DNA from 2 places in the Mediterraneibacter flintii genome. Region 2 is predicted to be linked to the other one. Evidence: predicted binding sites of a transcription regulator. Region 2 holds the regulator's gene; the other holds the start of a gene.
What was found. The regulator Rex, encoded in region 2, represses fermentation and respiration genes when NADH is low (regulators of the CRP and FNR family bind a similar motif). The targets are predictions, from matches to a motif close to ATTGTTAANTANTTAACAAT.
Positions count from the first base shown of each region.

Region 1: a site for Rex is predicted at 4,822-4,841, ahead of ACZ5C4_RS00985 (complex I 24 kDa subunit family protein). Genes of this name have one in related genera too.

Region 1 is NZ_AP031405.1:203,821-210,373, forward strand. It holds gene ACZ5C4_RS00955 (DUF6612 family protein) at 1-1,095, shown strand, start outside; tRNA gene ACZ5C4_RS00960 (tRNA-Glu) at 1,248-1,319, shown strand; tRNA gene ACZ5C4_RS00965 (tRNA-Cys) at 1,412-1,483, shown strand; gene ACZ5C4_RS00970 (nitroreductase family protein) at 2,038-2,529, shown strand; gene ACZ5C4_RS00975 (alpha/beta hydrolase) at 2,584-3,516, shown strand; gene ACZ5C4_RS00980 (phthiocerol/phthiodiolone dimycocerosyl transferase family protein) at 3,520-4,767, shown strand; gene ACZ5C4_RS00985 (complex I 24 kDa subunit family protein) at 4,869-5,342, shown strand; gene nuoF (NADH-quinone oxidoreductase subunit NuoF) at 5,347-6,553, shown strand, end outside.
Region 2 is NZ_AP031405.1:2,075,921-2,082,473, forward strand. It holds gene alr (alanine racemase) at 1-1,158, opposite strand, end outside; gene ACZ5C4_RS09840 (NAD(P)H-hydrate dehydratase) at 1,161-2,660, opposite strand; gene ACZ5C4_RS09845 (redox-sensing transcriptional repressor Rex) at 2,776-3,420, opposite strand; gene abc-f (ribosomal protection-like ABC-F family protein) at 3,604-5,529, shown strand; gene ACZ5C4_RS09855 (MBL fold metallo-hydrolase) at 6,293-6,553, opposite strand, start outside.

The DNA of each region.
Region 1 (6,553 bases), 1.9 Mb from region 2:
AGTACAGAGGTAGAAGGATATTCAGTTAAGGAAGACGATAAGTATGTATCCTACAGCATGGTTGAAAATGAATGGTCGAAAACGGAAATGGACGAAAGTGAAGTGGATGTACTCAATGACAGTATGTTTGACGGGTTAAAAGATGCGGCAGACGATTTTGAACTGTCGAAGGATTTGACTGAAGTAGAGGGCGAAGAATGTTTCGAACTAACCGGAGACATCAAAGGGGATACACTGACTAGTTTGATGGATGAGGAAATGATGAGTTCCTTCGGCTTGGATGTTTTGGCGGATGAGGATGTGATGGCAGATGTGACGATTCCGTGCACTGTAGAAGTTTATAAAGATTCAATACTTCCGGCACGATTGAATATAGATATGAAGGAGGTTATGGAGTCTATACTGGAAGAGTCCGGAGAGGATGTAGAAGTATCTGATTATTTTATAGAGATGATTTATGCAGAATATGACAGTGTGGATGAAATTACTGTTCCAGATGAGGCGAAAGAGGCAGTTTCTGATTCTGATGCGGGCAAAGATGTTAAGGAAGATAACAAAGATACCGGAAAAAAGGCGTCAGCGGCTAAACAAAGTGAGGAGCTTGGAGAAAGCTGGGACAGTTATACGGTTCAGATCAATGATACAGTTATTACACTTCCATGTGAATTTGCAGATATAGAAGCAGCAGGATTGACCTTGAACAGCAGCTATACGCCGGAAAATTATGTGGTGAATGCAGACGAATATGAATTGGCATATTTTATGGATGCAAATGGAAATGAAATTATGGTTGACGTTATCAATACCTCCGGTGAAGCGAAGGAATTAAAAGACTGCTTGATCGGTGGAATTTCCGTAGATGACTATGGCGTGGAAAACGGAGGAATGACAGTTATTTTCCCAGGAGGTATTCAGATAGGAAGCACGAAGGAGGATGTGACAGCCGCTTATGGATCCTGTGAGGATGTCTACGAAGGAGACTATATGCATATGTATAACTGGTATGCAGCCGACAGCTATTTCAATGGCTGTGAAATAGATTTTGACGCAGAAACAGGCCTTGTAATGTCTATGTATCTGGATCGCCATGAATAAGAAACAGAAAGAGAAGCCGTGTAGCGGCTAATCCAAGTTGCTTTGGCTGACCTGTTGCATTTTTAAGAGAAACTTAGAAAAAAGGGCTTGCAAAAGAGAAGTATATATGCTAATATAAAAAACGGTCACTACGAAAGTGGTGACCGTTTTAAGGCTCCGTGGTCAAGCGGTTAAGACATCGCCCTTTCACGGCGGTAACACGGGTTCGATTCCCGTCGGAGTCATTATTGTCCGGTAAGTTTGAGAAATCTCACTGACGTGACGATGTAGTGCACACGTAAGTGCCTAAAAAATAGACACTAAGTGCTCATACTCAGGCGCAGTAGCCAAGTGGTAAGGCGTGGGTCTGCAACACCCTGATTCACCGGTTCAAATCCGGTCTGCGCCTCTTGTTAGATACCCTGAAATGCTTGATTTTCAAGTGTTTTAGGGTATTTTTCTTACATTATGGGTGGATAATAATCCTTTGAGAGATACGCGCATATAATTGTAATAGAGTGCCAGAAACGCCATTTTATGATTTGAACCTAATAATAGAAAAAGAATATGTAAAGGACTGGAGTGAAGCGAAGTTTATGGCAAAAAATGATATTGTACTGTCGCTTTCCTGAATAAAGCCGCAGCAGAGACGCTCCATGAAATCCATCGGCAGGGCGAAATTAGGATTATAGTCTATACTTATCTGGTAAATGATTTGGTTACTTCAATGAAAGCTTGAATTCAAGGGAATTAAATAAAGGAAGAGATATACTGGGAAGTGATACAACGTTATCAAGGACGTATTCCTGTTATATCTGGAGGATCTGATTATCACGGAGACAGGAAAAGAGGTGTGGAAAACCCAAGAGAAATAGGAGAATGTGGACTGACAGAAAGTGAATTCTATCAGAACCGAGTTTTATGTTCACTTTTACCAGAAATAAAGATGGAGGTGTGTAAGCGGTGAAAGAAATTTTTCATAGAATTAGCGTAAGAAAGTACCAAAAACAGGCAGTAGAGCCGGAGAAAATCGAACAGCTATTAAGGGCAGCAATGGCGGCGCCGTCTGCAAAAAACCAGCAACCATGGGAATTTTATGTAGTGACGGATAAGGAGAAAATGGTGCAATTATCGGAGGTAAGCCCGTATGCAGGATGTGCGGCAGAAGCTCCAGCAGTGATAGTATCTGTTTACCGGAGAGATACAAAACTTCCGGATTATGCGCAGATCGATATGAGTATTGCCCAGGAAAATATGTGGCTGGAGGCAGATGCCTTGGGTTTAGGGGGCGTATGGCTTGGTATTGCGCCTCGCAAGGAACGGATGAAAAAGGTGGAAGAAATACTGGAGATACCCGAAAGTTTAAGTGCGTTTTCAGTGTTTGTGTTTGGGTATCCTGCGGAAGAACGTCCGCAGCAGGATAGATTTGACAGAAGCAGGATTCATTATATTTGATGGATCCTGTTTATATTTATACCCTATAAGTGTGTAGGAATGTTAGGAGAAAAAATGAATAAATTGACAAAAAGAATACTGCAAATTTTATCTTATGAAAGTACAGAATGGAGCGTAGAAACTGCAAGAAAAATTACGGAGTTAAAAAAATTAGATCCCATTCGGGTGATCGCCAAAAAGCTGGATCGGGAAATTTATAATGGAGATTATAAAATTCCGGTAAGGCTCTACTTTGCTTCTAAGGACATGGAAAAAATTGGAGAAAAGTATGCGGGAAAAGTAATCTTGTTTTTACATGGAGGAGGCTGGGTGAATGAAAGTATAGAAACTTATGAACGGATCTGTATGCAGATGGCATATTCTACGCAGCAGTTAGTGATTTCCGTGGGATACAGGCGTGCACCAGAGTTTCGGTTTCCGGTTCCGCTGCAAGACTGTTATACTGCGGCAGAGGCATTATTTTGCGGAAAACTTTTGGAAAATGTAAAGCCAGAAGATATTACTGTAATTGGAGACAGTGCTGGAGGAAATCTGACAGCAGCGCTTACATTAATGGCAAAAGAGAAAGGAGATTTTATGCCTAAACGTCAGATACTCATTTATCCGGCAGTTTGGAATGACTATACAGATACTTCTCCATTTCTATCTGTAGAAGAAAATGGAAAAGAATATCTTTTGACAGCGGAAAAGATGGAAACTTATTTGAATTTATATCAAAAGGAAGCAAAAGATCGGGAAAATCCGTATTTTGCACCGCTACTTGCAAAAGACGTAAGAGGACTGCCAAGAACATTGATTCTGACAGCGGAATTGGATCCTCTGCGGGACGAAGGAGAGCGATACGGACAAAGACTAAAAGAGGCAGGAAATCAGGTGGAGATAAAACGCATACCAGATGCTATCCATGGGTATTTTGCATTGGGAATCAAAAATATATATGTAAAGGAAAGCCTGCATTTGATTTGTACTTTTTTAAAGGAGGAATGAAAAATGAAGGAGAAAAGGAGAAAATTGGATAATGCGGCACTGGCATTTCCGGCGGCTACAGATAAAAATGATAGCCGTGTATTTCAGATTTCTTGCGTGCTGACCGAGGAAATAGAAGAGGCTGCGCTAAGAAAAGCGGTAAATGCGGCAGTACGTCACTATCCTATGTTTCAGTGCGTGCTGAAAAGAGGAAACTTCTGGTTTTATTTTGAAAAAACAGAGATGCCTCCGGTTATACGCAAGATGGATGACACCCCGTGCCAGGCACTTTATATAAAAGAGGAAGAAACACTGCTGTATCAGATCATATATGGTAAATGTGAGATTCATCTTGAAATTTTCCATGCTTTGACAGATGGGACAGGTGCTATTGCCTTTCTCTGTGCGATAGTGCGAGAATATTTAGAAATTGTGCATCATCTACCAGGGGAGAGATACATATATCCTTCTGTAGAGCAACAGGAGGAAGATAGCTTTTCAAAATATTATTCTTCTGAAAAACAGGAAAAACAGACAAAAAAGAGTGAACATGCTGTTCAAATTACAGAGGATAAAATGCAGGATGGAAAAATGCGGGTTCACGAATATACAGTGTCATCTGAACAGCTTTTAAGCAAAGCAAGGGAGTACAGAGCTTCGATTACAGCATATCTGACGGCTGCCTTTTTACAGGCAATTGCGATGTCTTTGCATACAAAGCAGAAAAGAAGACCGATTGTGTTGATGATACCTATTAACTTGAGAAAATTTTATCCATCGGAATCAATGGCGAACTTTTTTGGATGGATGGAAATAGAGTATCGGTTCCGAGAAGGAACTTCCTTTATGAATGTGCTGCACCATGTAAAACGCCGGTTCATACAAGACTTACGGAAAGAACAGGTTGCGGCTAGAATGAATCGATATGTGAAATTAGAAAAGAATATATTACTTCGGATCATTCCACTAAAAATAAAAGATATTTTTCTGAAATGGGGAACAAAGCTTGGTAGCAAAAATGTAACAGGAGTATTCTCCAATATGGGAATAATAAAGATGCAGGAAAGTTATAAGCCATATATCAGAAGATTTGGGGCTATGGCAAGTACAGACAGGATACAAATGTGTTCCTGTTCTTATGAGGATGCGTTTTATTTTAGCATTACTTCTAAATATACAGAGGAGAAAATAGAGAATCTTTTTTTACAATTCTTACAGAAGGAAGGACTGGAAGTAAAAGAAATCAGAAATAGTAGTAAGAATGTACTATAAAAAATACATGAAAATTGTTGAATATTATATAGTTTTACCATATAATTATTTTTAATTGATAATTTTTTAACTATAACGTATAAAATTAAGGAGGGATTCCAATGTTAGACCAGACATATTATGAAAAAACGGATGAGATTATTGCGGAACATGGAGCCGAACAGGCATCTCTCATTCCTATTATTCAGGATATTCAGGCAGAATATCGTTATCTACCGCCGGAGCTTTTGGATTATGTAGCAGGAAAGCTTGGGATTAATGAAGCGAAAGCATACAGTGTCGCAACGTTTTACGAAAATTTTTCCTTCGAACCTAAAGGGAAATACATTATTAAAGTCTGTGATGGGACGGCATGTCATGTACGTAAATCTATCCCTATATTAGAACGGCTCTATAGTGAGCTGGGACTATCCAGCGAGAAAGCCACAACAGACGATATGATGTTTACCTTAGAGACAGTATCTTGCCTGGGAGCCTGCGGGCTGGCGCCGGTATTGACGGTCAATGATAAGGTATATCCGGCTATGACTCCGGACGCGGCAGCAGAGTTGATTCATGAATTGAGAGGAGCTTGAGCTTATGGAAAGGATTGAAAACAGAGAGATGCTTGAACAGGTCTGTCAGACCTCAAAAGCGCAGATAGAAAACAGCAGATGCAGAATATTGATTTGTGCCGGTACAGGATGCCTGGCAGGTGGTTCTGGTAAAATTTTTGAGAGAATGTGCGAGCTGGTGAAGGACAATCCAGATGTGGAAGTGCATTTTGGGCCAGAGATAGCGCATGGAAAGAAAGAGATACATAAAGACGGGGAAATCGGTGTGAAAAAAAGCGGTTGTCATGGCTTTTGTGAGATGGGGCCTTTGATGCGGATCGAACCGCAGGGAATTCTTTATACAAAGGTACAGTTGGAGGACTGTGACGAAATTTTTCACAGAACGATCGAAAAAGGAGAGCCCATTCGCCATCTTCTTTTTAAGCAGGACGGAATCGAATATAAACGTCAGGAAGACATTCCATTTTACAAGAAACAGACTAGAAATGTTTTGAGAAACTGTGGGCACATCGACGCAGAGCATATTCAGGAATATATTTCCACAGGTGGTTATAAGGCATTGGAGAAGGTGTTGTTTGAAATGACACCGGAGGAAGTGATAAAAGAAATCTCCGATTCCAATCTCCGTGGACGTGGGGGCGGCGGCTTCCCAACTGGATACAAATGGTCTCAGGTGGCAAGACAGAAGGAAAAGACACGTTATGTTGTCTGTAACGGGGACGAGGGAGACCCGGGAGCTTTCATGGACAGAAGTATCATGGAAGGCGATCCGCATAAGATGATAGAGGGAATGATGATTGGAGCCTATGCGGTGGGAGCAAGAGAAGGATATATTTATGTGCGCGCGGAATATCCGCTTGCCATCAACCGTTTGAAACTTGCCATCTCCCAGGCGGAGGAATGTGGTCTTTTAGGAGAGCATATCCTGGGAACGGATTTTAGCTTCCACTTACATATCAACCGCGGAGCAGGCGCATTTGTCTGTGGCGAAGGAAGTGCATTGACGGCCTCCATTGAAGGAAACAGAGGTATGCCGCGTGTAAAACCGCCGCGTACAGTAGAGCAGGGCTTGTTTGGTAAGCCAACCGTTTTGAATAATGTGGAGACCTTTGCGAATGTGCCGATGATTATATTGGAGGGTGCTGACTGGTTTAAGAGCATTGGGCCGGAGAATAGCCCGGGTACAAAGGCATTTGCCCTGACAGGAAGTGTAAAGCATACGGGACTGATTG
Region 2 (6,553 bases):
GGAATCTAACTGCCGGATCAGCTTTCCATCCCTCCAATAATTTCTTGGAATTCTTTTCCCTAAACAGCACACAAACTCATAGGGAAATCTGCCGCTTAAATCACTGAGCTCCTCAACTGTAATTTCTTCTTTTCCGTCCTTTCCAACCAGAACCACTCTGTCCATGAAAGAAACATTCTGAATATTTGTCACATCTACCATAAACTGATCCATACAAATACGCCCAAGAATCTTTGCCCTTTTCCCATGTATCAGGACTTCCCCTTTATTGGAAAGAGCACGTGGATACCCGTCTCCATATCCTACTGGAATTGTGGCGACTTTCATTTTCTTTTGCGCTATAAAGGTGCCGCCGTAACTGATAGAAGTCCCTTTTTCTACTTCCTTTACATAGATGACATGACTTACAAGCTCAAGTGCCGGTTTCAATTTTACTGTTTCTTTTTTTACTTCTTTTGAAGGGTACAGACCATACATGGCAATGCCTGCTCTTGCTAAATCATGCCGCATAGCAGGCAAATCAATGATTCCTGCACTATTATCACAGTCATAATACTGTATGTCAATATTCTTTTCTTCCATTTTGCGCTTCATCCACTGAAATTTCTCGTGCTGTTCCAACGTATACGTTTTATCTGTCTCATCTGCTTTCGCAAAATGAGTAAACATTCCTTCCAGACAGACATTCTCATAAGAGCTGATACATGCAATCTGTTCTACGCTTTCTTTGCAGACTGGAAAACCAATCCGTCCCATACCGGTATCTATTTTTACATGAAAATAGGCTGTTTTTCCCATTTTCACTGCCATCCTTGCCATTGCCGCCGCACTTTCTTCTGTGTATACTGTAGCCCGAATTTCGTTGCGAATCATTTCCTCATATTGCTCTGGGAAAACGCAGCCTAAAACCAATACTGGTTTCCTTATCCCTTCCTTTTTCAAAAGAACTGCTTCCTCTAATGATGCAGTCGCATATCCCCATACATACTCCGTTTCCTCTAACATTTCCGCAATCGGAACTGCTCCATGTCCATATCCGTCTGTCTTTAAAACTGCCACAAGTCTGGCTTCCTGACCGATTCTGTTTTTCATCTGCTCCATATTGTAGGCAACTGCATCCAAATTTATATCTGCACATACTCTGCTGTATGATTTCATAATTATTTTCTCTCCTTCGCATTTTTCAGGCATCTCTGTATACCGCATATCAAATCTTCTGCCAGCACACTGTATTCCCCTTTTTCTTTTGCTGCTTCCTCTCCTCCGCAGGCGTGAAGATATACCCCCAGAATACATCCCTCATAAGGGGACAGCCCCTGGGCAGTCAGTCCAGTGATCGTCCCTGCAAGCACATCACCGGAACCGGCTTTTGCCATCGCACTGCTTCCCGCTGTGTTTACAAACAACTGTTTCCCTTCGGCAGACACGACCGTTCTGCTGTCTTTGAGCGCACATACTACGGGATATTTCTGTGTAAAAGCAACAAGTCCTTCCAGACGATTTTCTTTCCACTCTTCTATACTACGTCCTGTAAGACGCGACATCTCTTTCATATGTGGTGTGAGTATCCAAGCCCCTTTTCCGTCCTTTAAAAGTTCCATATGACGGCTTAACAGATTCAACCCGTCTGCATCAATGATACAGGGAACCTTCACTTGCTTTAATGTCTCTGTCAAAATGGAGGAAGCTGTTTTGCTCTGTCCTATACCGCAGCCGATACACACAATATCTGCCCATTCTAATAGTCTCTCCAACTGTTCTTTATCATACTCTCTATAGACCTCGATAATTGCCTCCGGCACAAGCTGCTGCAGGATCACCTGGTTGTCCTGGACAGTATAAATCTGCACCAGACCAGCGCCCGCAGTATAAGCAGCTTTTGCCGCCAGATACGCTGCTCCTGCCATTCCTTTACTTCCTGCAATCATAAGAACTTTCCCATAGGTTCCTTTATGGGAATCTGCTTTTCGTTTCGGAAGGTTTTTATAGAGATCGTCCCGTTCATACGCAAAACACATAGAAGAAGCTTCCTTAAAAATTTCTGTACAGATTCCAATTTCTGCCGGAATTACTTTTCCCGCATAATTTTTTCCCGGATATAAGACACACCCAAGCTTCTCACATGCAAATGTAACCGTCAATTCTGCCTGAAATGCCGTTCCCATCACGCGGCCATTACCTGCATGAATACCCGAGGGAATATCAACAGCAACCTTTTCTGCCTGTATCTGATTCATCTGTTCTATTATTTCTGCATAATGCCCTTGTATCTCTCTGCTTAGCCCCACGCCAAAAAGCGCATCTATTACAACAGTATATTCATCTGGTAAAATTTCTGTGCATGGCACAATTCCCAGCTTTTCAATAATTTCTTTTTGCAAGCGGCATTGTGCACTTAACGACTGCTCTTTTCCTGCAAATACAACGGCAGGAGTATAACCTTTTTCCATTAAAAGCCGTGCTATCGCAAAGCCGTCTCCACCGTTATTCCCACTTCCGCACACGAGCAATGCGTTGTGTAGATTTATTTGTTCCCTTTCCATAATCTCTACCGTCTTTAATGCCGCGCGCTCCATCAGTACCATCGATGGAATCCCAATATTTTCTATGGTATGTGTATCTGCCTTCTGCATCCACACCCCATCTGGAAGATACCGCATAAATTTTTCCTCTCTTTCTTGAAAATATTTCAGCTTCAAGCTTCCCTGCTCATAAAAATGAAAGAACGTGTAAAAAGGAAATCCTGATTACACGTCTCTGCCGGTACCGGCGCTGTTATTTCTGATGCTCTTCATTATAACGGCTGATATTATAAGAAAGCTTCATCAGACTGTCTGAAAGATGTACGTTTTCCACAATTACATCTTCCGGAAGATTTAAATCTGTATGCGCAAAATTCCAGATTGCCCGAATGCCATTCTCAATTACCAGTTCTGCCACTTCAATCGCTTTAGACTTAGGCAACGTTAAAATTGCAATTTCGATCTCATTTTTCTGAAGAAATTCTTCCAGATCATCCATCATTCGAACCGGAATTCCACGAATAGAAACCCCTTCCAAGCGAGGATTCACATCAAAAAGACCTTTCAAAGTAAATCCACTTTTTTCAAAAGAAGCATAATTCGCAAGCGCCTGTCCTAAGTTTCCTGCTCCTATAATAATAATCGGGTGCTCTCTGTTGAGCCCTAGTATCTTTCCTATCTCTGTATAAAGATATTTTACGTTATAGCCGTATCCCTGTTGTCCAAACCCTCCAAAGTTATTTAAATCTTGTCTTATCTGCGACGCCGTCACACGCATCTTCTTACTCAAATCACTTGAAGAGATTCTTTCTACTCCCGCTTCCAGCAATTCTCCTAAATATCTGTAATATCTTGGCAGTCTTCCAATCACTGCACGGGATATTCCTCTTTCTTCCACAGTCATCGCCCTCCAAACTTTATCTACGCCCTATTATATAAAAATGTCAATATGATGTCAAATTATAGTTGTATTTTCTTTGTTTTTCGATATAATTGATTACGTATGCAAAGTCATAATATGAAGGATAATTCTTTGTATTCCAGTATTCACAGACTTATAAAATCGTTCAGGAGGATTTCCATGATACTCGCATGTCATAATATCAATAAATCATTCGGAGAACATCTGATTGTACAGGATGGCTCTTTTCATATAGAGGACAGGGAAAAGGCAGCCCTTGTCGGCATCAACGGCGCCGGCAAATCCACTATTTTCAAGATGATCATGGGGGAAGAACCGTCCGATGGCGGAGAAGTAATTCTTGCAAAGGGAAAAACAATCGGGTATCTTGCACAGCATCAGAATCTCTCCTTAGGAAATACTGTTTATGAAGAATTAAAGACAGCGAAATCCCAGCTTATAGAGATGGAACAGCAAATTCGTTCCATTGAGCTGGAATTAAAAAATCTAGGCAAAGAGGCATTAAAAGAACGTTTGGAAACCTATAACCGCCTGATGTCCACATTTGAAGCTATGAATGGATATGCCTATGAAAGTGAAATTACCGGAGTTCTTAAAGGCCTTGGATTTCAGGAATCTGATTTTTCCAAACGGACAGACACTCTCTCCGGAGGACAGAAAACCCGTGTTTCTCTCGGAAAACTCTTACTTACACAGCCGGATATTTTACTGCTAGATGAGCCTACCAACCACCTGGATTTACACTCTATTTCCTGGCTTGAAACGTATCTTTTAAATTATACAGGCGCTGTATTTATTGTCTCCCATGACCGCTTCTTCTTAAACCGAGTTGTGACAAAGGTTATTGAGATCGAACAGGGGCATATACGCATGTATTCGGGAAACTATAAAGCTTACGCAGAGAAAAAGCAGCAAATCCGCGACGCGCAGCTAAAAGAATATTTAAACCAGCAAAGAGAAATAAAGCACCAACAGGCCGTTATAGAAAAGCTCCGTTCCTTTAATCGGGAAAAATCTATTAAACGTGCTGAAAGCCGTGAAAAAATGCTGGAAAAAATATCTCCTGTCGAAAAACCTTCCGAAACTGTGTCAGAAATGCATCTTACATTAGAGCCTTCTTTCATCAGCGGCAATGATGTACTGACTGTAGAACAGCTTTCCAAAGGATTTGATTCAAAGATGCTCTTTAAAGATGTCAGCTTTGAAATCAAACGCGGTGAACATGTTGCTGTCATCGGTGACAATGGCACAGGAAAGACAACCCTTTTAAAAATACTAAACCAGGTAATCTCGGCTGATGCTGGTTCTTTCACACTTGGTTCTAAAGTAAAAATCGGATATTACGACCAGGAGCACCATGTCCTACATGATGACAAAACAATATTTGATGAAATATCCGATGATTATCCGACATTAAACAATACACAAATAAGAAACACGCTCGCTGCTTTCCAATTTACGGGAGATGAAGTCTTTCAGCTCATCGGAAAGTTATCCGGCGGAGAAAAGGGACGTGTTTCTCTGGCAAAGCTTATGTTGTCAGAGGCAAATTTTCTTATTCTTGATGAGCCGACCAACCATCTAGACATTACTTCCAAGGAAATACTGGAGCATGCTCTCAACGAATATACAGGCACTGTACTCTATGTTTCTCATGATCGTTATTTTATCAATCAGACCGCAAACAGAATTTTAGAGCTTGTAAATCAAACATTTGTAAACTATATCGGAAATTATGATTATTATCTTGAAAAAAAAGAGGAACTGACCGCGGCATATGCCCCTTCTTCTGCCGTTTTACCCACAGACACTGCCTCAACTACTGTCCCTGCCTCCGATGCAAAGTTAAGCTGGCAGGAACAAAAAGAATTGCAGGCAAAAGAACGGAAACGTAAAAATGCCTTAAAAAAGACAGAAGAACAAATCGCTCTTCTAGAAGAACGAAACCAGGTAATCGATCAACTAATGACGCAGGAAGAAGTATACTCCAATTCCGTTCGCTGCCAGGAACTCTCCGAAGAAAGACACAGCAACGATTGTAAATTAGAAGAACTATATGAACAATGGGAAACCTTAGCTGAATAAATTTAACGAAGCAACAAGCAGTGCGAAAAGAACAGAAGGGCTCTGCGTCATGCTTGCATGTAAGCAGGGGACTTTCTGTTTCTTTTCATTCGGCGACTGCCGATAGCGAAATGAAGCGTATGCGAAATTGAGCTGGCACTGCGGAAACTGGTAAAGAATGGTACGCAAAAAGAGAAGGCAGTGCAACGCAGGTCAGGGCTCCACTGTGGTAAATCCGATTGAATGTTTGTAACAGTGTAGAAGCATATCGTCCATTGGAACTCCATGCTTCTCACTTAACAAACAGAACAATCTGTATCTACCACGCTCCGCTTAAAATTCCCTGCTTATGCACTGCCTTCTCTTTCTGCTTACGTTCTTCCCCAATTAAATTCACAATTTCAGACAGAACAGAACCGGCTTCACGTTGTTATAGCCCTCCAATTAGAAGTATCTATACTACTTCCGATTGGAAATGCATAGAAGTGTGAAGCCGATTTTTTCTGTTACGAATTATAAACTTAAGCTGGCGAAAGTGTGAGTGTGAAAGAGATGCTTTGCGTGAGTGAGGAATTTCGGCGAAGCCCTGACGAACGATGCAAAGCATCTCTTTCACACGTCCCTTTTTCCAATTCCCGCAGTGCTAGCTCAATTCTGCATACGCTTCATTTCGCTATCGGCAGTCGCCGAATGAAAAGAAGCAGACAAACTTCTGTTTACATGCGAGCATGCCACAGAGTTTGCCTGTTCTTTTCGCACTGCTTGTTGCTTCGTTAACTTTATATTATATATTTATTAGGTTTTTCGGGATTCCAAGTGTATGAATTGTTTCCATAGCTTTATCAATATATGTATATCCCTTTTCCAGTAAAAAAGTGCCATGGGAGGGAAGAAGAATATCAGGATGTATATACGCTAATTTTTTGCATGTTTCAATATATTTTTGTAAATCACAGTCCCATATAGACTGCATAGAAATCATACCATAGTTGAAAATAGCATCTCCGGAAAACAAAATTTTCTTATTTTTAAAATTCATTTCATA